Regions from separate parts of the Paenibacillus sp. 102 genome, predicted to be linked through region 2. Evidence: riboswitches for the same ligand, from Rfam matches in the RefSeq annotation. Region 2 holds a riboswitch; the other holds the start of a gene.
The links. A riboswitch is a leader RNA that binds a small molecule or an ion and turns the genes downstream of it on or off. The one in region 2 is predicted to bind S-adenosylmethionine.
Positions count from the first base shown of each region.

Region 1 (12,060 bases), on a different contig from region 2:
TTATGAAATGGAAAAAGGCTGGGGAAAATTACAAAAGTATATTACATTACTCTTTACCTCAAAAGCTGCTGACGATATTACAACAGAGGAGTTAACGATGTTTCCAGGCATGGAAGACTTAATTAGTTTACTTCGTGTACTCGATTACTATAAACAAAAAACATATGATGTCATCATTATTGACTGCGCACCAACGGGAGAAACGTTAGCTATGTTAAGCTTTCCTGATATGCTCGGTTGGTGGATGGAAAAACTCTTTCCGATTAAAAGAAAAGTTTTAAAAGTTGTCCGTCCTGTTGCACAACCACTTCTCGGCGTTCCACTCCCTACTGATGATATTATGGACGAATTAACGAATACACTTGAACAACTAGGAGAAATGCGAGATATTTTATCTAACCGAGAAGTGACAAGTATTCGCGTTGTTGTCAATCCAGAAAAAATGGTTATTAAAGAAGCACAGCGTAGTTTCACCTATTTAAATTTATATGATTATAACGTCGATGCCATCATGATTAACCGTGTCATACCTGATACCGTCACAGATTCTTATTTTCAAGCATGGAAAGATGCCCAAAAGAAATATAAAGCACTTATCCAAGATAGCTTTCAACCACTTCCTATTTATGAAGCTCCCATGTTTGAACAAGAAGTAGTTGGATTACCTATGCTAGAACGTGTAGGAGCTGCTTTATTCAAAGATGATGCAGAACCAACCGCCGTAAAATTCAACGGTCGTACACAATATGTAATAAAAGATGGAGATGACTATATTTTTGTTCTCTCTATTCCATTCTCAGATAAAAGTGACCTCTCTTTAAATCAAAAAGGTGATGAACTTATCATTCACGCTGGTTCTGTCAAACGGAACATTACGTTACCAAAAACATTAACGCATTTATCCGTTCAAGGTGCAAAATTTGAAGGAGATGTATTAAACATTCGCTTTGGAGGTGTTGTTCATGCGTGAAGATTTACTAAGAAAATTGATTCGTACAAAAGTGGAAGTTGGCATGTATATCATAAATGAATTACCTACTCCAATTCAGCGATCTGCAAAAAAAGCGCTAAGTATTTTACAAGAAGAGCTTTCTTCTTGTATGCAAGAAACAGCGAAACCTACAACGAGTAACTTAAAGAACATTACGATTGAATAAAGTGAAACTTTAATCAGTGGGGTTTTTCTTCATCCCTCACTGATTATCAGCCCTCACCAATCGGGCTTTTACGGGCAGTTGATCCCCCACCTATCTTCCTCGTTTCTCTCTGAATCTTGAGGTGAGGAGTCTTACCGCCCGTTAATGCGGAATAAATAAAAAGGACCAGGAAAACTCCTGGTCCTTTTACTCTACCTAACAGACATTGGATTTTATATGATACAGAATTGGAAGGTACAAAATTAGGGTATCGTCTGTTAGGCATGGTATATGTTGAACGAGCTAACAGCGGAGGGGTTCCTACTGTTAGTTCGTTAAACCCGATGTTATTTTACAATTTTCTCTAACTCTTCAAGTGAAAGGTCTACTGAAATTGCACCATCTTTTGTTTCTTTCTTAACTGCTTCTTTTACTTCTTTTGAATGGTACAATTCAATCACTTTTTTAATCGTTGGATCATTTTTGTCTTTCGTACGAGCTGCGAAAATATTAATATATGGTTTCGCATTCTCGTTTTTTGGATTTTCTAAGAAAATAGGATCTTTCACTGGGTTTAAACCAGCTTGACCCGCAACACCATTATTAATAACGGAAGCTGCTACGTCTTTTAATACACGTGGTGTTTGCTGCGCAATAACTGGTGTAATTTTTAATTTCTTTGGATTTTCAGCAATACCACTTGGATCACCAAATAGACCAAAGTCTTTTTTCAATTTCAATAATCCAGCTGCATCAAGAAGTTTTAATGCACGCGCTTGGTTCGTTGGATCATTGGGAATTGCAATTTCTGAACCATCTGGAATTTCATTTGGTTTTTTATATTTTTCAGAGAATAATCCCATTGGTGCAATTTGAGTTGTACCAACGGCTGTGATATCTAACTTATGTTCCTTTTTAAATTGCTCTAAAAAGGCAATATGTTGGAATGAATTCAATTCGATATCACCATCAGCTAACGCTTTATTTGGTGTTGTATAATCCGAGAACTCCACAATTTTAACCTTAATTCCTTCTTTTTCAGCTTTCTTCTGAAGAATAGTCCAAGCGTCTCCATCCGTTCCTGTTACACCGACGCGAACTACCTTTTCTTTTGCACCAGCCCCGCAACCGCTTAATACCGATACACTAACCAACGCTGATAATGCAAATGCTAATATCTTTTTCATTTTCTTTCCCTCTTTTCTCTTTATGATCTACGTAAGAATACTTTTGCAAAATAGTTTCCTAAGTTTTGTGCAATTTGTACAAGAATAATAAGCAATACAACCGTCACGAACATAACCGATGTATCAAAGCGTTGATAACCATATGTCATTGCTAGGTCACCTAGACCACCACCGCCAACAAGGCCAGCAACTGCTGAGAATTCAATTAAACCAACCGTCATAAACGTAACGCCTAAAACTAATGGTGCTAACGCTTCTGGAACAAGAATTTCAAACACAATTCTGAGTGGTGATGCACCCATTGCTTGTGCTGCTTCAATAACTCCCTTTGGTACCGAAACAAGGTTTGTTTCAACCATTCTTGCAATCCCAATTGAAGCAACCAGTGTCATTGGAAAAATCGCTGCTGCCGTTCCAATTGTTGTTCCAATAACAGTACGTGTTAACGGACTTAAAGCCACTAGAAAGATGATAAATGGAACCGGACGAATCGTATTAATAACAATATTAAGAATAAAAAAGACCAGTTTGTTTTCTAAAAAATTTCCTTTTCTTGTTACATATAAAAGTAAACCTAGAGGTATACCAAGTATTGTAGCAAATATAAGGGTTACAATTACCATTAAGAGGGTATCCCCTGTCGCATCTAAAATGCGAGGCCAAAATATACTCCAATCAACTCGCATGACATTCAACCTCCTTCAGTCCTACTTGCAGTCTTAGATGTTGCAATGCTTTTTGAATTTCTTTCTGCTCACCTTGTAGTTCTACAAGAAGATTTCCAAATAAAATACCTTGCAGTTCAATAATATTTCCATAGAGCACATTTACATCTACATTATAATTTTTAGCAATGTACGATAATAACGGCTGTCCTGTCTCTTCACCAGTAAATGTTAAGCGATAAATCTGTCCACCATTTTGGATTTTCGTAAGGACACTTTCCGGTAAATGATTGTTAATAACAGATCGAACGAAGTTTTGTGTCGTCTTTGTTTTTGGTTTCGTGAAAACATCAAATAATGTGCCTTCCTCAATTACTTTTCCTTTTTCCATCACGGCTACACGGTGACAAATTTCTTTCACAACCTGCATTTCGTGTGTAATAAGGAGAATTGTTAAATTGTATTCCTTGTTTACTTTCTTTAGTAGATTCAAAATTTCTGTTGTTGTTTCAGGATCTAATGCTGATGTTGCTTCATCACAAATGAGAATATCTGGTGATGTCGCAAGTGCTCTCGCAATTCCTACGCGTTGCTTCTGACCACCTGATAGTTGTTCTGGATAATAGTTTGCTTTATCTTCTAGTCCGACAAACTTTAGCAGCTCATTTACTCTTTCTTTTATCTCATTCTTTGGCAATTTCGCTAATTTCAATGGATAAGCAATATTCCCAAACACGGTTCTCGAATTAAATAGATTAAAACTCTGAAAAATCATTCCTATTCTTTGTCTTAGCTTTCGTAACTCCTTCGTTGATAAGGAAGTAATATCTTTATCATCTATCGAAATCGTTCCCGATGTTGGTCGTTCTAACATATTCACTAAACGTAACAGTGTACTTTTTCCAGCTCCACTGAAACCGATAATACCAAATATCTCACCCTTATCAACCGATAATGTTACATCTTCGACGGCATGAACTGATTGCCCGCCTGATTCATATACTTTACTTACATTCTCAAAAGAAATCATTACTTTCCCCTCCTATATGCTGTAATAACTTGAAGCAGAGCTTTGAGGTAAAATAAAAAATGCCCTCCTTCTTATCCGTAATAAAAATAAGAAGAAGAGCATTTATATACTCATTCACATCTTCTCATCTCCCAAGCCTCTAAGAGCTTGCTGGAATTAGCACGGTATTCAAAAACCCGTTGCTGAGGTATCATAGGGCCAGTCCCTCCACCTCTCTGGATAAGAGTGTATCGATTTAGTTGTCATTTTATTAAGTCTTATTATAAAACTCCGAAAAGTAAGAGTCAACATAAATATTCTAAAATATATTAATTATTTTTCTATTAAAATTTTTAAATAAAATAACAGTTCCTCCTTTACTCCACATTAACGGGCAGTACGCCCCCCGATGATTAAAGTTTCACTTTATTACAAAGGGCGAAATTTTAACTTTATGTAAAATTCTTCTTCACCTACTCTTTCAAAAAGGAAAATATCCTGTACGAATTGAATAACATTACATGAATATGAAAGAAAAATGGAGGACGATAACTGATATGAAAACAGCACTTTTACTCGTTGATATTCAAAATGATTATTTTCCAAATGGCCAAATGGAACTGCGCGGTGCCGTTGAAGCTAGCGAGTACGCAAGTCAACTACTTCAGCATTTTCGAGAAGTGAATCAGCCTATTTTTCATATCCAACATGTATCTATGAAAGAAAATGCTACTTTTTTTCTCCCTAACACAGAAGGCGTCCACATCCATGAACATGTTCGTCCCTTAAAAAATGAAACTGTTATTCTCAAACACTATCCAAACAGTTTTCGGGAAACGGACCTATTAGAGCAATTGCAAAACCTTAGAATTGAACATGTGATTATATGCGGGATGATGACTCATATGTGTATTGATGCTACAGTACGAGCTGCTTTTGATTTTAGTTTTCGTTGCACTGTTGTACATGATGCATGCGCAACAAAAGATCTCCTCTTTAAAAATGCTACAATTCCTGCTGTCTATATCCATAATACAATTTTAGCAAGTTTGAATGACGTATATGCAGATGTTATGAGCACAGAGGAGTTTTTAAGTTTTAGAAACTCCATCTGAAATAAAAAATCATGTCTCTCACAAGGGGAGACATGATTTTTCATAACGTTATTCACAAGTTACTGTAACTTAAAGTCTCCCGAACTTGTTTTTACTTTCACTTTATTTTCTCCTGCACCCTTCACCCCAATTAACTTATTCTTTGATTTCTCTTCATATAGCAAACCCGCAACATTTACATCCGCTTTACCCGAACTTCCATCAAACTCAACTCGTAATGATTCAGGAAGTGTATCAAATTGCATCTTAACATCACCGCTTGATGTAGTACAATCTACTTCTCCTTGCAAGCTACGATCATTATATTCAATATCCCCCGATGATGTTTTAGCTGCTAATTCTTTAGAATGTAAATCTTCTACTCTAATTTCCCCACTACTTGTTTCCAATTTTGCTACTTCGATTTCACTTTTATCTGTCTCAATCTTCCCACTAGACGTTTTAGCTATTAACTTTCCATTTATCTTAGAATGCGACAATGATACATTCCCAGAAGAAGTATCTATATCTGCTGTCTTTGTTTCAATTCCTTTTACTACAAAATCTCCTGATGATGTCGTTACTTTTACATTTTCATATAGCTTCTTTGGAACTTTAACTTGTAACTTAACTTCTGCAGTAGTCCCAATTCCCCAACCAATAGAATCCCGATTTTTACTGAATTTAACATTCAATCTATTACTTTCTTCCTTTACTTCAAATTTATATTTATCTACTAGCTCTTTGCTTATATCTCCATCCAGTAACACTTCGATATCTTTTGAATCAACTGCAACAATTTCAACATCTGCTGCAGAAGTCTTCACTTCAATTTCAGTAATCTTCTCACCGGCGAGCGTTTCTTTTTTATGAATTTCAGTTGTATTAAAAGCTAACCCCAAAACAGTCATTGCACCGACACCAATGCAGCCAATAACTAATAATACTAATGCAATAACAGCAATCTTTTTCATTGAATCACACTTCCTCTCAATTATTATTCTTACGCCTTACTACAAAATGTCCATATCCATATAACCATTATTTTTAGTACTATACATTATTCAGTACCACTCAATGATTGATTGTTTTTTCTGAATATTCCTCGTTCATTTTATCACTTTCCATAATTTGTTACAAGATAGATTTATAAAAAAACACTACTTTCGGTGAGCAAAACCGAAAGTAGTGTTCTCTTGTCTAACCATAGATTTTCTTTCAAATTGTATTATACAGCAAATTCAAAAAATTAATACAGAAAAATATGACGAATGGAATGAATTTTTTAGCGCTTTTGTTTCTGTTCATTCTTTTATATTTTATTTAAGCAAGGTAGTAGTTCTCCAATCAAGATCTTTCTTACCTGAAAAAGGCCTTCCCCATTACAGGAAGACCTTTTCATCTATTTCTTATAAAGTTTCAGAAGTAGTTTTTCCTTGCATGTGAAGTGCGATATAGTCAGGTCCACCAGCTTTAGAGTCTGTACCAGACATGTTAAAGCCACCGAATGGTTGGTAACCTACGATTGCACCAGTACATCCACGGTTGAAGTATAAATTACCAACGTGGAAGTCTTCACGTGCTTTTTCAATATGTTCGCGGTTATTAGAAACAACAGCTCCTGTTAAACCGTATTCTGTATTGTTTGCAATTGCAAGCGCATGATCAAAGTCCTTCGCTTTACAGAATGCTACTACTGGTCCGAAGATTTCTTCTTTCATTAAGCGAGCATCTTCCGCAACGTCAGCAACGATTGTTGGTTGGATGAACCAGCCTTTAGAGTCGTCTCCTTCGCCACCTGCTACGATTTTACCTTCTTCTTTTCCAATTGCAACGTAGCTCATTACTTTATCGAATGCAGCTTGGTCATTAACAGGACCCATGTTTGTACCTAATTCAGCTGGGTTAGCAACTGTTAATTCTTTTGTTAATTCAACCGCACGATTTAATACATGATCGTATACATCTTCGTGGATTACTGCGCGAGAACAAGCAGAACATTTTTGTCCTGAGAATCCAAATGCAGATGCAACGATAGATTTAGCAGCTAATTCAAGATCTGCTTCTTTATCAACAACGATTGTATCTTTACCGCCCATTTCAGCGATAACACGTTTTAACCAAATTTGGCCTGGATTTACTTTTGCTGCGCGTTCGTAAATACGAATACCTACATCGCGTGATCCAGTGAAGCTAATGAAACGTGTACGAGGGTGGTCTACTAAGTAGTCACCAACTTCAGAACCATTACCTGGAACGAAGTTTACTACGCCTGCTGGTAAGCCTGCTTCTTCTAACACTTCCATAAATTTCGCTGCTACTACAGGAGTTGTACTAGCTGGTTTTAGTAATACTGTGTTACCAGAAACTACTGCAGCTGTTGTCATACCCGCCATAATTGCGAATGGGAAGTTCCAAGGAGAAATGATAACACCTACTCCTAATGGAATGTAAGAGAAACGATTATATTCAATTGGACGGCTTTCTACTGGAATACCGTCTTTTAATTTTAACATTTGACGACCATAATATTCCATAAAGTCGATTGCTTCTGCTGTATCAGCATCTGCCTCATTCCATGGTTTACCTGCTTCTTTTACAAGAATAGCAGAGAACTCATGTTTTCTACGACGAACGATTGCTGCAGCGCGGAATAAAATGTCTGCACGCATTTCTGGTTTTGACTTTCTCCAAGTTTGGAATGTTTCATCTGCCACTTGCATTGCTTTTTCAGCTAATTCACGGCTTGCTTTTGAAACACTGCCCACAACTTCTTCTTTATTCGCAGGGTTTACAGAAACGATTTTCTCGTCTGTAGTGATCTTTTCTCCCCCGATAATTAATGGATAGTCTTGTCCAAGATAAGATTCTACTGTCTTTAAACCTTCTTCAAACGCTAACTTGTTAGCCTCTACTGAAAAATCTGTAAATGGCTCATGTTTGTATGCTACTACCATTCTTTTTAGCCTCCCCTTAGAAAAACGTTTACATTTTACAACATTATTCTACACGATAATTTAGATTTATTCAAATATTCCTAGACTTATATTTTAAAAATTAATTAATTTTTAAAATATAATAAATAAAAAAAGCTTCATACATACGTATGAAGCTAAATAATATGAGCATATTCCATAATATTTTTTCCAATTAATAGAATTGTTACTAATAAAAATAAAGTACGAACATATCCAACACCTTTTTGTACAGCAAACTTCGATCCTAAATATGCTCCTAAAATCATAGATAATCCCATAATAATACCGTATTCAAAATGAATAATATCTAAAAATAAAAATGTAATTAAAGATACAATGTTACTAACGAAATTCAAAACTTTCCCAGATGCAGCTGCTCGAATAAAATCCAAACCAATTAATAAAAATGCAAAAATTAAAAATGATCCCGTCCCCGGCCCGAAAAATCCATCATAAAATCCTACAATTAAAATAACGAAGTAAAACATTAATGTTTTTCCTTTTGTCATCTTTTTATAGGTGGAGACACTTCCCCAATCTTTTTTTACAATAATATAAATTGCAATAAATACCAACATAACCAGTACGAGTGGACGTAAAATATCTGGTGGAATAAATTTTACAACTAAAGCTCCCGCAATCGCCCCAATAATAGTTAACGGGATTAACTTTCCTACTATACGAAAATCAACTTTTTTTGAACGAATAAAATAAATTGTACTTGTTAACGACCCCATCGTCGAAGCTAACTTATTTGTCGCGATTGCCGAAGCTGGTGGTAATCCAACAAACATGAGTGCTGGAAGTGAAATGAGCCCACCTCCTCCAACAACTGAATCAATAAATGCGGCCAAAAAACCAAAAGCAACGAGTAATACAATAATCTGTAAACTTAACTCATCCATGTCTTTTCTCCTTACCCCTTTTAATTCATAACATTAGAAATTATAACAAAATTACAGCAAAAAAAAAGCCGTTCCATATAGGAACCGCTTTTTTCTTAATCTAAAATTTTCACAAATGGTTCATCTTGCTTCGCATCACGAATAATAATCGCTTCTGGTCGTTCAACGGATTTAATTGTCACCTGTACTTTAATATAATTCGGGAAGTATTGCATAACAAGTCCCGCAACATACTGTGTAAATCCAATTACTTCTGCCTTGCCATTAAACTGAACTGGAATGTCAATCTTCATTTCTTGCAATTGATCATCTTTATAAAATCCTCTACCAATAACAGCTGTATAATCACCTTTAAAATAATCACTCAATTTCGCTTTAAAGTTTTCTACAGTTGTGTAATCTTCACGCACATCCGTTTTAGCTGATCCAGAAGGGAACAAGTAATATTTTTCATTAATTGCTTTCCAATCCCCTATACTTTCACTGCCTTTATCCACTTGCGCGTAAGAGACAAATTTCCCCGGTACGAGTGTTGACTTTGGTCCTTGGCGATAAATTGCAAACGTAACTGGAACATTTTTCGTATCTGCATTTTTGTGTAACACTTTTAAAATTTCTTGTGCCATTGGCTTAGCCTTTTCTAACATCTCTTGTTCACTAATTTCCGTTTCACGCGGATATCCATGTTCTTCTAGAAAATAATGAACAGAGTTCATTGCAAGGCCAATCACAATGCCACCTAATTCAACTTGATCACCATTTCTTTTATAATAATCATGCTCTAAAATATTCGAAAGATACATTGGTGTTTTTTTATTTCGAACCTCTAATGATTCCGATCCTGCTTCTAATGCTGGATTCAATCCAATGTTAGGAAATTTCGCTGCGTCTTTTTTCAACTTTTCTTCTAACTCTTTTTGCTCCGCATCTGTACGCTTTCTCTTTACAAGCATTTGTACCGTGTCTTTATCTAAATATTTGCCACCTTGGAATAGATAATCTTTCGTACTAAAAGATTCCTTTGCAATACGCATTAATCCTGTTTCAAATTCATCAATATCCAGACGACTATTCAACCCTTGTACAACTAAGCCACGTGCAGAACCTGGATCAAACGGGACTGTCGTTTTATAATACTCTTCAGAAATAGAATACTTCGGAACAATTGCTTGTTCTTTTGATTTGCCCGATTTCTCAACAACTTTTTCTTCTTTTTTCGTATCTGTGCTACATCCGCTTACAAGTAGCCCAAGACTTAATACCGCTAATGCTATTTTTTTCATGGTAAGTTTGCACCTCTTACTTATTCAGCTCTTGTAAGAACCTCTCTTCATTCCAAACCTCAATATTATGCTTCTCTGCTTGCGCTAATTTTGACCCTGCCGCTTCACCAGCAACGACTAAATCTGTACTCTTACTTACACTACCTGTTACTTTGCCGCCTAGCTCTTCAATCTTTTTCTTCGCTTCAGTGCGCCCCATCACTTCTAGTTTTCCTGTTAGGACAATTGTTTTTCCAGCGAAGAAAGATTCAACATTTTGTAAATCTGCACGTTTTATACCTTTATAGGTCATATTAACGCCGTACTCTTTAAATTGCTGTAATAATTCTAACACGTCTTCATTATCGAAGTACGTTACGATTGATTGGGCCATTTTCTCGCCAATTTCATTAATCTCTTTTAATTCTTCTTCTGTTGCTTTTACAAGATGGTCCATTGTTTCAAAATGCTCAGCTAACGTACGAGCCGCTTTTGCCCCGACATGGCGAATACCAAGCCCAAATAATAGACGTTCTAGCGAGTTTTCCTTAGAATTTTCAATTGCTTGTACTAATTTAGAAGCTGATTTCTCACCAAAACGCTCTAACTGTAACAATTGCTCCTGCGTTAATGGGTACAAATCTGCAAATGTCCGAATATAATCTGCTTCAAAAAGCTGTGTAATAACACGCTCTCCGAGTCCATCAATATTCATTGCATTTCTTGAGACGAAATGAATCAGTCCTTCACGAATTTGCGCTGGACATGCTGGATTAATACAACGAAGAGCTACCTCTTCTTCTAAACGAACAAGTTCACTGTCACAAGTCGGACAATGCGTTGGCATATGATACTCTTCTTCCCCACCCGTACGTTTATCGAAAATAACGTTTACTACTTCTGGAATAATGTCTCCCGCTTTTTTCACAACAACATAGTCACCAATTCGAATATCTTTTTCACGAATTAAATCCTCGTTATGTAGAGATGCACGGCGGACAATTGTTCCTGCTACTCGAACTGGCTCTAGTTCTGCAGTTGGTGTCACAACACCTGTACGTCCTACGCTCAATTCAATACCTGTTAATCTCGTTACAACTTCTTCTGCCGGAAATTTATAGGCAATTGCCCAGCGCGGGCTCTTTGCTGTTGTTCCTAAATTTTCTTGCAGCGTGACATCATCTACTTTAATTACAATTCCATCGATCTCATAATCAAGGTTCGGACGTTTTTCCTGCCATTCTTCTACATAAGCGATTACGTCTTCAATTGTTTCACAAATGCGGCGATTTGGATTTGTTTTAAATCCAAGTTCACCTAAGAAATCTAGTGATTCGCTATGTGATGCAATCGTCTTTTCTTCTACATCAGCAAGACCGTACACAAACATAGACAGATTGCGTTTCGCAGCAACTTTCGGATCTAGCTGACGAAGTGATCCCGCTGCTGCATTACGCGGATTTGCAAAAACAGCTTCACCATTTTGTTCTTTCTCTTCATTCAATTTCACAAATGAACGCTTTGGCATATATGCCTCACCGCGCGCTTCTAACGTTACTTCTTCTTTCAAACGAAGAGGAATCGCTTTAATTGTTTTTAAATTTTGCGTAATATCTTCACCAGTTACGCCGTCGCCACGTGTTGCACCTTGAACGAAGCGTCCTTTTTCATAATGAAGGGAAACAGCAAGACCGTCAATTTTTAGTTCACATATATATCTTACATTTGAACCATCAATTCCTTGACGCACTCTGCGATCAAAATCACGTAAATCTCCTTCATTAAAGGCATTTCCTAGACTTAACATCGGAGATTTATGCGTTA
Region 1 covers NZ_JBCGHT010000016.1:37,663-49,722, reverse strand. Annotated here, with positions in the region: gene AAIE21_RS23550 (ArsA family ATPase) at 1-970, shown strand, start outside; gene AAIE21_RS23545 (DUF3926 domain-containing protein) at 963-1,157, shown strand; gene AAIE21_RS23540 (MetQ/NlpA family ABC transporter substrate-binding protein) at 1,484-2,323, opposite strand; gene AAIE21_RS23535 (methionine ABC transporter permease) at 2,344-3,009, opposite strand; gene AAIE21_RS23530 (methionine ABC transporter ATP-binding protein) at 2,999-4,018, opposite strand; SAM riboswitch class I at 4,140-4,244, opposite strand; gene AAIE21_RS23525 (cysteine hydrolase family protein) at 4,555-5,112, shown strand; gene AAIE21_RS23520 (DUF4097 family beta strand repeat-containing protein) at 5,172-6,065, opposite strand; gene pruA (L-glutamate gamma-semialdehyde dehydrogenase) at 6,501-8,048, opposite strand; gene AAIE21_RS23510 (TSUP family transporter) at 8,204-8,974, opposite strand; gene AAIE21_RS23505 (CamS family sex pheromone protein) at 9,070-10,257, opposite strand; gene ligA (NAD-dependent DNA ligase LigA) at 10,274-12,060, opposite strand, start outside.
Region 1: it holds a riboswitch for S-adenosylmethionine, as region 2 does, so the genes downstream of both, AAIE21_RS23530 (methionine ABC transporter ATP-binding protein) here and AAIE21_RS21280 (bifunctional O-acetylhomoserine aminocarboxypropyltransferase/cysteine synthase) in region 2, are expected to answer to the same signal.

Region 2 (12,060 bases):
GTATTGGCGGTATTCTTGGTCCGTTGTTAGTAGGTTACCTTGTTGCTTCCCAAGCTTCTCTTTCTTTAATCTTTACAATCTTTTGCAGTTCCATTTTAATAGGAGTGCTTGCAGTGGTTGTACTTGGACAGGAAACGAAGCAACAAGAATTGGTATAACAAAGGAAGGAAGTCCAAAAGACTTCCTTCCTTTGTTATTATTCAGAAAAAGAGTAGCATATTAAATAGAAAATATGCATAGAAAAAGGGATTGTTTTGTACTAAAGCGAATGTATACAACAAGACATATGGACAAAACAATTAGGTGGTTGGGCAGATGAAAATTTTACTTATCATGGAAGAGACAGAAAATAGAAATCGATTAATTGAGACATTTACAGAAAGTATGCGAAATATAGAGTGCTTTGAAGCAAGAACAGGAATGGAGTCTTTACAAGTAGCCAAAAAGCATATTCCTGACTTTGTTTTTTTAGATACAAAATTAAAGGATGGAACAGGTTTTGAATTCTCTAGTTTATTACAACAATTAAGTTGTAGTGCAAAGTTTATTTTTATAGGTAAGAATATAGAGGAGGCAATAACAGCCTTTCGCTTCCAAGCATTTTATTATTTATTACAGCCCTTTCGTGAGGAAGACTTACAATTTCTGTTGCATAGAATAGAGCAGGAAAAAGGAAAGAATATAAAAAATCATTTGCGCAAACTTCCAATTGAAAGTCATGAAGGAATTACATATGTTTTTCCAGATAATATTATATATGTAAGCAAGAATAAGGAGAATAAAACCGTTTCGATATATACAACAGATAATCAGTATATTTCAACATACACACTTCAAGAATTAGAAAATAAATTAACAGCATATGATTTTTTACGCGTTCATAAAAGTTATTTAATAAATGTTAAGTATGTTCAGGAACTAAAGCCTTATTATAACGGAACCTATAATCTTTATTTAGAAAGGTATGATGAGCAGTCGATTCCTGTTAGTCGGAATTATGTAAAACGACTTCGAAATAAAATTGAACTATGACAAGTTGTGAGTGAATTTCAACATGTTAACATAAGAATCCTTCATGATAAGGAGGATTTAAATTAAATATTCAGAAAATTTAGTACAATCTCCACTAAGAAGTAGTATAGGGGGAATTGTATGTGAAGGCATTTAAGTCAATTTTACTTTGGGGTGTAATCGCAGCAATAGGAGCAGCTGGATTTGGTGTAATTGCTTTATCACAAGGCGAAACGATTAATGCTGTATGGTTATTAGTCGCAGCAGTTTCTGTATATGCGGTTGCGTATCGTTTCTATAGTAGATTTATCGCACGAAAAGTATTTGAACTAGATAATAATCGACAAACACCTGCTGAGACGCTAAATGATGGGAAGGATTATGTTCCAACAAATAAATGGGTATTATTTGGACATCACTTTGCAGCAATTGCTGGAGCAGGCCCACTAGTAGGTCCAATTTTAGCAGCGCAGATGGGATATTTACCAGGAACAATTTGGATTATTGTTGGAGTTGTAATTGCTGGAGCAGTACAAGATTTTGTTATTTTATTTGCTTCAATGAGACGTAATGGAAAATCATTAGGTGAAATGATTAAAGATGAGATTGGTCCTGTAACAGGATTAATTGCGATGATTGGTATTTTAGGTATTATGATTATTTTATTAGCGGTATTAGCTTTAGTAGTTGTGAAAGCGCTTGTTGGTAGCCCTTGGGGAATGTTTACAATCGCAGCGACAATTCCAATCGCTATTTTAATGGGTGTTTATATGCGTTACATTCGTCCTGGACGAGTTGGGGAAGGATCCGTTATCGGTATTATTTTACTTCTTTTATCTCTTGTGGGAGGACAGTATGTAGCTGAGAATCCTACACTTGCAAGTATGTTTACTTTTAGTGGTGAAACAATTGCAATTATGCTTATTGTATACGGTTTCATTGCGTCTGCGTTACCGGTGTGGATGCTCTTAGCTCCACGTGATTATTTAAGTACCTTTTTAAAAGTGGGTACGATTGTTGGGCTAGCAATCGGGATCCTCATTGTAGCGCCAGACCTACAAATGCCAGCTGTGTCCAAGTTTATTGACGGAACAGGACCAGTGTTTTCTGGAAATCTATTTCCGTTTTTATTTATTACAATTGCATGCGGGGCTGTATCAGGGTTCCATGCTTTAGTTTCTTCTGGTACGACGCCGAAGATGATCGAAAGAGAAGGACATGCCCAGCCAATTGGTTACGGGGCAATGCTAATGGAATCGTTCGTTGCAGCGATGGCAATGATTGCGGCTTGTGTATTAACACCAGGAACGTACTTTGCAATTAACAGTCCAGCGGCTCTTATCGGGACCGATGTCTCGCAAGCAGCTCAAGTTATTTCTTCTTGGGGATTTGCAATTACACCAAATGAATTAAGGGACCTTGCTGTAAATGTCGGTGAACAAACAATTTTATCTCGTACAGGTGGTGCACCAACATTAGCAATTGGGATGGCGTATATCTTTTCACAAGTAATTGGTGGCACTGCGATGATGGCGTTCTGGTATCACTTTGCTATTTTATTTGAAGCATTATTTATTTTAACTACAATTGATGCTGGTACACGTGTAGGACGATTTATGATTCAAGATATTTTAGGACACGTATATAAACCATTTGCGAAAACAGATTCTACGCTGGCTAATATTATTGCAACAACATTATGCGTGTTAGGTTGGGGATATTTCTTATATCAAGGTGTAGTTGATCCGCTCGGTGGAATTAATACATTATGGCCGCTCTTTGGAATTGCTAACCAAATGTTAGCTGGAATCGCTTTATTACTTGGAACAACGATATTGTTCAAAATGGGGAAAAAGGCATACGTTTGGGTGACGCTTATTCCAACAGTGGGATTGCTCATTGTAACGATGACAGCTGGCTATCAAAAATTATTCCATGAGAACCCGAAAATTGGATTTTTATCGCATGCAAAAGTATTTCAAAATGCTTTAGATGACGGGAAAATACTAGCGCCGGCGAAAAATGTGGTGCAGATGAAACAAATTATTTTCAATGATTATATCGATGCAGCACTTTGTGGCGTTTTCATGGTAGTTGTTATCGCAGTTCTTATTTCTGCTATTCGTATATGGATTAAAGTATTGCAAAATAAGGCAACACCATTAAAAGAAGCGCCATATATTTCAAGAGATGAAAGTGAGTCGAGAAATTATGCTTAAAAAACTGGGGAAGGTGTGGAGAACAAGAAAGCAATTTATTAGTTTGCTTGTTGGAGTACCAAGTTATGAAACGTATGTTACTCATATGAAACAGCACCATCCAGAAGAAGCGGTTCTATGCCGAAAACAGTTTTTTGCAGAGGCACAGGAAGCTAGATTCAATGCGAAAGGTGGAAAGATATCGAGGTGTTGTTGAAGAGAAAGAGCGATTCGTCGCTCTTTTTTTACATTTTTGTTGTTTCACGTGGAACAGCAAAAAGTAAACAGTTTTGAGATTAAGGGACAAGTTCAGTTTAGAGAAATAAAAAACAAGCTATCCAGAGATAGCTTGTTTTTTATTTCTTATACAAGTTCTTTGCCAGCAGTAAATTTACGATATGCACCGTGATGTGTTGGTCCGATGTATTCGTTTAATTTGAAAGAGTGACGAATCGCAGCTGTAATGAATTCTTTTGCGATTGCTACAGCTTCTTTTACAGATTTACCTTTTGCAAGTTCTGCTGTAATTGCTGCAGAGTATGTACAACCTGCGCCGTGTGTATTTGTTGTATCAATTTTCTCTGATTCTAGAAAATCGAATGTTTCTCCATCGTACAATACATCAATTGCTGTTTCTGTACCTAGTTTGCTACCGCCTTTAATGAGTACATATTTTGCACCTAAAGCATGGATTTTTTTAGCAGCTTCTTTCATGTCTTCAAGGGAATTAATTTTCACACCGCTTAATTGGTATGCTTCAAATAAGTTTGGTGTTACAACTAATGCTTTTGGAACAAGTACATCGCGTAAGCAGTCATTTGTTTCAGGATGCAATGCTTCATCTGCCCCTTTACAAACCATAACGGGGTCTACTACTACATTTTGTAGGTTATGCTTTTCAATTGTTTCAGCAACCATTTCAATGATTTCAACAGATCCAAGCATACCTGTTTTTAAAGCATCAACACCAACACCTTCAATTGTTGTTTCTAATTGTGGTTTGAGTGTAGAAGCAGGAATAGGGAATACGTTATGTGCCCAGCCGTTATGTGGATCCATCGTTACGATTGTTGTAAGAGATGTCATTCCGTACACACCAAGTTCTTGGAACGTTTTTAAATCTGCTTGTATACCAGCGCCGCCGCTTGTGTCAGAGCCAGCGATTGTAAGTGCTTTGTTTAATGTCATTGTGAAAGCCCCCTCAGGTGATATAATGAAAACTACATTTTCATCCATTATATCAATGTTATGGATAAGTACAAAGCGAAAAAGTTACTTGTATGTTTGAGAATACATTGAATTTGGTACAATGAGAAAAGAAAATATTGTATGTAGGAGACAATGTATGTTTCAAGAAAACCGTATAAGTGAATTAGCCATATTAAAAGAGATTGCAGAAACATTAAATACATCTAATGATACGTATCATGTGTTACAAGCAGTATTAGAAAAATTGTTGCATGTAACGGGATTAACAACCGGATGGATCTTTCTTGCTGATGAAAATGGTAGGTATACAAAATTAATTGATTATCAGCTACCAGCAGCGCTTTCCTTTCAAAATAAAAAGCCGATGTGCGAAGGAGAATGCTGGTGTTTACGCCGTTTTGTAGAAGGGAAATTAGAACGAGCGGTTAATATTATTGAATGTAAACGAATTAACAACGCGATTGAAAATAATTGGGGTGACACAGAAGGGATTCTTCATCATGCGACTGTTCCATTAAAAGCTGGTGGGGAAGAATTTGGTGTACTAAATGTAGCGGGCCCAGGGAAAATACATTTTTCTGAAGAAGAACTGATGCTATTACAATCGGTTGCTCTGCAAATTGGAACAGCTTTAAAACGAACGAAGCTATATGAAAATGAAAAGAAACGTGCTCATTATTATGTGAAACTAGAGCGTTTTATTCAGGAACTAAGAAAGATTCATAAATTAAGTACATTGCCAGAAGAAATTGTAAAACAAGTGGGAGATGTATTTCTATGGGAGCAAGTCGCATTTTTTATACAAGAAGAACAGCTCTCTATGCGAGCTTTCTATAAGAAGCATACAGTACAAGAGGATTTTGGTTTAGAGAGAGCGGCAAAGGAAGCGATAGAAAAGAACCGGCCTATTTTAATGAAAAGACAAGTTGGAAATGGTGTTCATCCTAATGGTTCTATTATTGCAGCTCCAATCCATATTCGAAATCATGTGTTTGGTGTTTTATGTGTGAATTCAAACAAGGGTGAGTTTGATACAAATGCCGTAGACGTTCTTCAAGCGCTAACGAATCATATTTCGTTAATGATTGAAAATTTACGATTAAACCAGCAGCGTCGTGAGCTTGTCAGAATGGAAGAACGAAACCGCTTGGCAAGGGATCTGCACGATTCAGTTTCACAAAAATTATTTTCATTAACCTTCATGACAAAGGGAGCGGAAGCAGTTTTGAAGGGACAAAATGAAAGGGTAGATCAATCTCTTCATGAGATGAGAGAGTTAGCGAAAGGTGCCTTAAAAGAAATGCGGACACTTATTTGGCAGCTTCGTCCAGCGGGGCTAGAAAAAGGATTACTGCCAGCCTTAAAGCAATATGGTGAAAATTTAGGTTTGAAAATACGTGAACAGGTTACAGGTGTGCGTGATTTACCACGTGTAGTGGAAGAAACGCTATGGCGAATTGGGCAAGAGGCGTTAAATAATGTGAGTAAACATGCGGGAGTAACAGAGGCGACAATTTATTTGAAAGTAACGGAGAAAGAAGTGTCTTTAGAGGTAGTTGATTACGGGTTTGGTTTTATAGAAAAAGACATAAAAGAGAAAAAGTCGCTTGGTATGACAACAATGCGTGAACGCGCAGAGTTAATTGGCGGATGTATTACGATTGTAAGTGAGAAAAAACGAACGAGTATAAAAGTTATTGTACCGTTATAATGCCATGTGAAAATGAGGGAAATTTGTGAAGATAAAAGTATTATTAGTTGATGATCATACAGTTGTTTTAAAAGGGTTAGCATTCTTCTTAAGCACGCAAGCAGATTTGGAGCTAGTTGGAGAGGCTAATAACGGAAAAGAAGCGTTAATGAAAGTAGAAGAGTTGCAGCCAGATGTTGTACTAATGGATTTATATATGCCAGAGATGGATGGGATCGAAGCAACCGCGTGTATAAAAAAAGAGTATCCCAATGTAAAAGTGCTCGTATTAACTAGTTTTTCGGATCAAGCACACGTGTTACCAGCTTTAAAGGCTGGAGCAAGTGGATACATTTTAAAGGATGTCGAGCCGGATCAACTGGTGGAAGCCATCCGTAGTGCATACAAAGGAAATATTCAGCTTCATCCTGATATAGCCAGTAGCCTTCTTTCTCAAACGTTGCCGCAAGAAGAGAAACAGGAGTTATCAAATATTCATGTAGATGTACTAACGGCAAGGGAGAATGAAGTATTGCAACTCTTGGCAAAAGGGATGAGTAATAAGGAAATTGCATCTGTTTTAGTTATTACCGAAAAAACAGTAAAAGCTCATGTAAGTAGTATTTTAAGTAAATTAAATCTATCGGATCGTACACAAGCAGCTTTATATGCAGTGAAAAATGGAATCGTATAAGACAAAAGTCGTAAGACCTAGTTCGCCTTTAGGAGGCGGACTTTTTTTTTGAAAAGATACGTCCATGTGAGGAAGAAATGAAAGGAGAGAGAGGATAAAATGGTATTTGTAAGCAACAACAATTACAAGGGATTGTCCCTTTTTAGCGAGTAAATAATAAACAACGTAAGAGTGAGTATTAGGAGGAAAATAAAACATGACAACAGTTTTATTCGTAAAGGCTAACAACCGCCCAGCGGACCAAGCAGTTAGCGTGAAATTATATGAAACATTTTTAGCAAGCTACAAAGAATCACATCCCAATGATACAGTGGTAGAACTTGATTTATATAATGAAGAGTTGCCATATGTAGGCGTAGATATGATTAATGGTACATTTAAAGCTGGTAAAGGGTTTGATTTAACAGCAGAAGAAGCAAAAGCAGTAGCTGTTGCGGATAAATATTTAGATCAATTCCTTGCTGCTGATAAAGTGGTATTTGGTTTCCCGTTATGGAACTTAACAATTCCAGCTGTACTGCACACATATATCGATTACTTAAACCGTGCTGGAAAAACATTCAAATATACACCAGAAGGTCCAGTAGGTCTTATCGGTGATAAGAAAATTGCACTATTAAATGCACGCGGTGGTGTATATTCTGAAGGACCAGCAGCTGGCGTAGAAATGGCTGTTAAATATGTAGCAAGCATGATGGGCTTCTTCGGTGCAACAAATATGGAACAAGTGATCATTGAAGGCCATAATCAATTCCCAGATAAAGCAGAAGCAATTATTGCAGAAGGCCTTGAAAAAGCTGCTAAAGTAGCAAGCGCATTCTAATTAACAAAATAATCGTCACTCAATATGCAGTATCAACGTCTTTATGGTGTTGGTGCTGCTTTTTTGTTGTTTGTGAATAAAGAAGTAGCCTAGCAGACGAGCTTGCGGGATTTCGTTATTTTATTGCCGCTCGAGCTCATCAGCTAACTTTTGTAATTGCTTTTTGTCCTGTATTAGGTATATTCTTCCGTCTTTTTTTAACCAATTTTGCTGACAAAACTGCTTTAATACATATAAGAGATGACGATAACTAACGTTTAAGTATTCAGAAGCCTCTGTATGCTTTTCGAGATAACAATTGTTTTGCTCAGTTAACAGAATAAAAGCTGCTAAGCGATTTTCTAAAGGATAGTTATAGCTTTTCGCATATTGTTCAGTCCGAGAGATTGTTTTTTCTCCAATAAATTTGCATAGCTGTTGTAAGAAGTGTGCGTCCTGCAACAAGAGATGACGACAATCTTTCAAGGGAAGAGCTAAACAGATACATGGTTCTATAGCTTCAATCCCTTTTGTTACAGACTCGACTCCAATTAATCCTAATTCTCCAATAAGCGATGGGGATTTTACAAAGTTAATTAAGGAAGTTTTTCCATTTTGATGACTCATATATATTTTTGCTTTTCCGGAAATTAAGTAATAAAGATAGGGAAGTTCTTCTCCTTCGTTGCAAATCATTTCTTTCTTTTGAAAAGAATGAACTTCTATATATGGAAAAATATCAAATGAAAAGAACGTTTGAAAGTTGAAGTGCTGTACATAGTTGTAAATCTCATCTCGTTTTTTTTCGATTTTCATTTTTTCACCTCTTATTTAGTATGAGATATCTCCTATTCTTTTTACAAGTGGAAGTGATACGATTTATTTGAGAACAAAAGCAAAAGTGTATTTTTATAGGGGAAAGGAAGAGAAGCAACATGAGGAAATATCAAACATTACTATTTGATGTAGACGATACATTACTAGATTTTAAAGCGGCTGAGAGAACAGCGTTACATTTACTTTTTGAGGAACAAAAAATCCCTTTAACTGATGAAATTACAGCACATTATAAAAAAATAAACCAAGGTCTGTGGAAATCCTTTGAGGAAGGAAAAATAGACCGAGATGGGGTAGTAAATACTCGGTTTTCAATTTTATTTAAGAAGTACGGTCAGGAAGTTGATGGACCTTTGTTTGAACAAAATTATCGAAGGTATTTAGAAGAAGGGGATCAGCTTATTCAAGGAGCCTTTGAACTAATACAAGATTTCCAAAATGAATATGATTTATATATTGTTACAAACGGTGTTTCCAAAACGCAAGATAAACGTCTGCGTAATTCGGGATTACATTCATTCTTTAAGGATATTTTTGTTTCAGAAGACACTGGTCATCAAAAGCCAATGAAGGAATACTTCGATTATGTTTTTGCACGAATTTCTAATTTTTCTGTGGAGAAAGGATTAATTATCGGTGATTCATTAAGTGCAGATATTAAAGGTGGGCAACTAGCAGGATTAGACACATGTTGGTTTAATCCTGCAAAGAAGCCGAATCCTACTGGAATTGTTCCGACTTATGAAATACAAAGTCTTAATGAGCTGTATCAAGTTTTACGATAATTACTATCTTCTTAGATTAAAACATGACGTTATCCCTTTAAAGATTCTAAGGATATTGGGAGAGCACCTTGTGCAACAAGCCAAAGAAATAGAGGGAAAATGAATTGGTTAAGGTATAGATGTTATTGTAAAATAGTGAAAACTCGCGTTATGTACGTGAGTTTTTTTTCATATGAATGAATATAGGACTTATTGTGATTTTATGGTGAAATTTACCATAATGGAGGGAGAGGTTTGGGTGTTTTTATTTATACTGCTTTAGCAGCATGTACCTGTATATTAATTAGTTCGTTAATTTTGCAAAGGCAATTTCCTTATAAAAAATATGATGTTGTTTTGTCTACTATAATGATTGGAACGGGTATGGTCCTTATGCTTTATGCTGCTTATGGCGTTAAGATTTCGATTGGTAAAAATTTATGGTATATAGGGGTGTTCACAGTAATCGGGATTGTAATGGGTACCTTTATAAATTTAGCTATAAAAATTGGAAGGAAAAAAGATAGGTATAAATTCCATGTTGTTGGTCACATGATAGGCTTTTTAGCATGTGCCATACAAGTCATAACCTATTTTTATCGAGAATATCAGTGGACTTTCTTTCATGTAGACCAGTTTTCTATTTTTATTATGGTTATGGTATCTATACTATTTGTTTGTATTGCAGTGTTTCTTCATCGAATTTTTTTCATGTGCGCTGCGATTTTTCCAAGTTTATATGCAATGATATACTTATCTATTCCTTTGATGATTGTTAGTAATAGCTTGCTTATAATAGCCGCTTTACTCATGACGATAGAGTATGAAAAGAAAAAACGTGTAAGTAAACGTGTAGAATATTTTAGGGGTAAAGGTTAATTATAATAATATTTTAATATAATTTTAATTTTCGGAATAAATAATTAAACATTTAATAAAATCTTTTATAAACATTCAGAAAAATAATTGACATTAGGAAATTATTGCTATAAAATCAACGGTAATTGCATAGTCTTATCAAGAAAAGGTGGAGGGACAGGCCCTATGAAACCTTGGCAACAGCCGTATAGCGGAATTGTGCCAAATCCTGCAGGTAATAAACCCTGAGAGATAAGAAAGAGACTTTAGAGCGTGTTTTCAAACTGCTTCTTTCTTGTTAGGGAAAGAAGCAGTTTTTTTATTTTCTATAAAAGAAAGGAGAATAAGAAATGGGAGAATCATGGGGGAAAGGAACGATTTGTGTGCAAGGTGGTTATACACCGAAGAATGGTGAACCACGTGTTTTACCACTCTATCAAAGCACGACGTACAAATACGATACGTCTGATGATTTGGCAGCGCTCTTTAATTTAGAGGCAGAAGGTTATATTTATACACGTATTGGGAATCCGACACTGGCAGCATTTGAACAAAAGTTATCCGATCTAGAAGGCGGAGTTGGAGCTGTTGCAACAGCCTCTGGTCAAGCGGCTATTATGCTTGCTGTTTTAAATATTTGTAGTAGTGGTGATCATTTGCTTTGTTCTTCAACCGTTTATGGGGGGACATTTAACTTATTTGGGATGAGTCTACGTAAATTAGGGATTGATGTTACATTCTTTAATCCAAACTTATCTGCTGATGAAATTGTGGCACTTGCAAATAACAAGACAAAGCTGATTTATGCAGAATCACTTGGTAATCCAGCGATGAATGTCTTGAACTTCAAAGAATTTTCAGCTGTTGCTAAAGAGTTAGAAGTACCTTTTGTTGTTGATAACACGTTAGCGACACCATATTTATGCCAAGCGTTTGAACACGGAGCAAATATCATTGTTCATTCCACAACAAAATACATTGATGGCCATGCAAGTTCATTAGGCGGTATTGTTATTGATGGAGGAAATTTTGATTGGACAAATGGGAAATATCCCGAGCTTGTCGAACCAGATCCAAGTTATCATGGCGTAAGTTATGTGCAGAACTTTGGGCAGGCAGCATATATTGTGAAAGCTCGTGTTCAACTATTAAGAGACTATGGAAACTGTATGAGCCCATTCAATGCGTATATTAGCAACATCGGTTTAGAAACATTGCATTTACGAATGGAGCGTCATAGTGAAAATGCTCTTGCAGTTGCGAAGTGGCTTGCTAACCATGATCGTGTTGAATGGGTGAATTATCCGGGATTAGAAAGTAATGAAAATTATCCGCTAGCGCAAAAGTACTTAGCAAAAGGTGCAAGTGGTGTTTTAACATTCGGTATTAAAGGAGGGCTAGAATCTGCGAAGGAGTTTATTGCAAATGTGGAGCTGGCAACTCTTGTGACACACGTAGCAGATGCGAGAACATGTGTGATTCATCCTGCTAGTACAACGCATAGACAGTTAAATGAAGAAGAGCAGCGTTTAGCAGGCGTTACATCTGATTTAATTCGCTTATCCGTCGGTATAGAAGATGTTTCTGATATTATTGCGGACCTAGAGGAAGCATTAGTTGGAGGCAAAGCACATGCCGATCATTGTTGATAAGGATTTACCAGCCCGTAAAGTATTGCAAAAAGAGAATATTTTTGTGATGACAAAAGAGCGAGCTGAAACGCAAGATATACGTGCTTTAAAAATTGCGATTTTGAACTTAATGCCAACAAAACAAGAAACTGAAGCGCAATTGCTCAGGTTACTCGGTAATACACCACTTCAATTAGATGTGCATTTGCTTCATATGGAGTCTCATATATCTCGTAATGTAGCGCAAGACCATTTAACAAGTTTTTATAAAACATGTCGTGATATTGAGGGAGAAAAATTTGATGGTCTCATTATTACAGGGGCGCCGATTGAAACACTTCCTTTTGAAGATGTAGATTATTGGGA
Region 2 covers NZ_JBCGHT010000012.1:92,214-104,273, forward strand. Annotated here, with positions in the region: gene AAIE21_RS21225 (MFS transporter) at 1-158, shown strand, start outside; gene AAIE21_RS21230 (LytR/AlgR family response regulator transcription factor) at 316-1,032, shown strand; gene cstA (carbon starvation protein CstA) at 1,155-3,230, shown strand; gene AAIE21_RS21240 (YbdD/YjiX family protein) at 3,223-3,426, shown strand; gene pdxK (pyridoxine/pyridoxal/pyridoxamine kinase) at 3,573-4,397, opposite strand; gene AAIE21_RS21250 (GAF domain-containing sensor histidine kinase) at 4,555-6,129, shown strand; gene AAIE21_RS21255 (response regulator) at 6,155-6,802, shown strand; gene AAIE21_RS21260 (FMN-dependent NADH-azoreductase) at 6,999-7,625, shown strand; gene yeiL (transcriptional regulator YeiL) at 7,746-8,420, opposite strand; gene AAIE21_RS21270 (YjjG family noncanonical pyrimidine nucleotidase) at 8,540-9,226, shown strand; gene AAIE21_RS21275 (hypothetical protein) at 9,461-10,084, shown strand; SAM riboswitch class I at 10,217-10,322, shown strand; gene AAIE21_RS21280 (bifunctional O-acetylhomoserine aminocarboxypropyltransferase/cysteine synthase) at 10,414-11,712, shown strand; gene metA (homoserine O-acetyltransferase MetA) at 11,696-12,060, shown strand, end outside.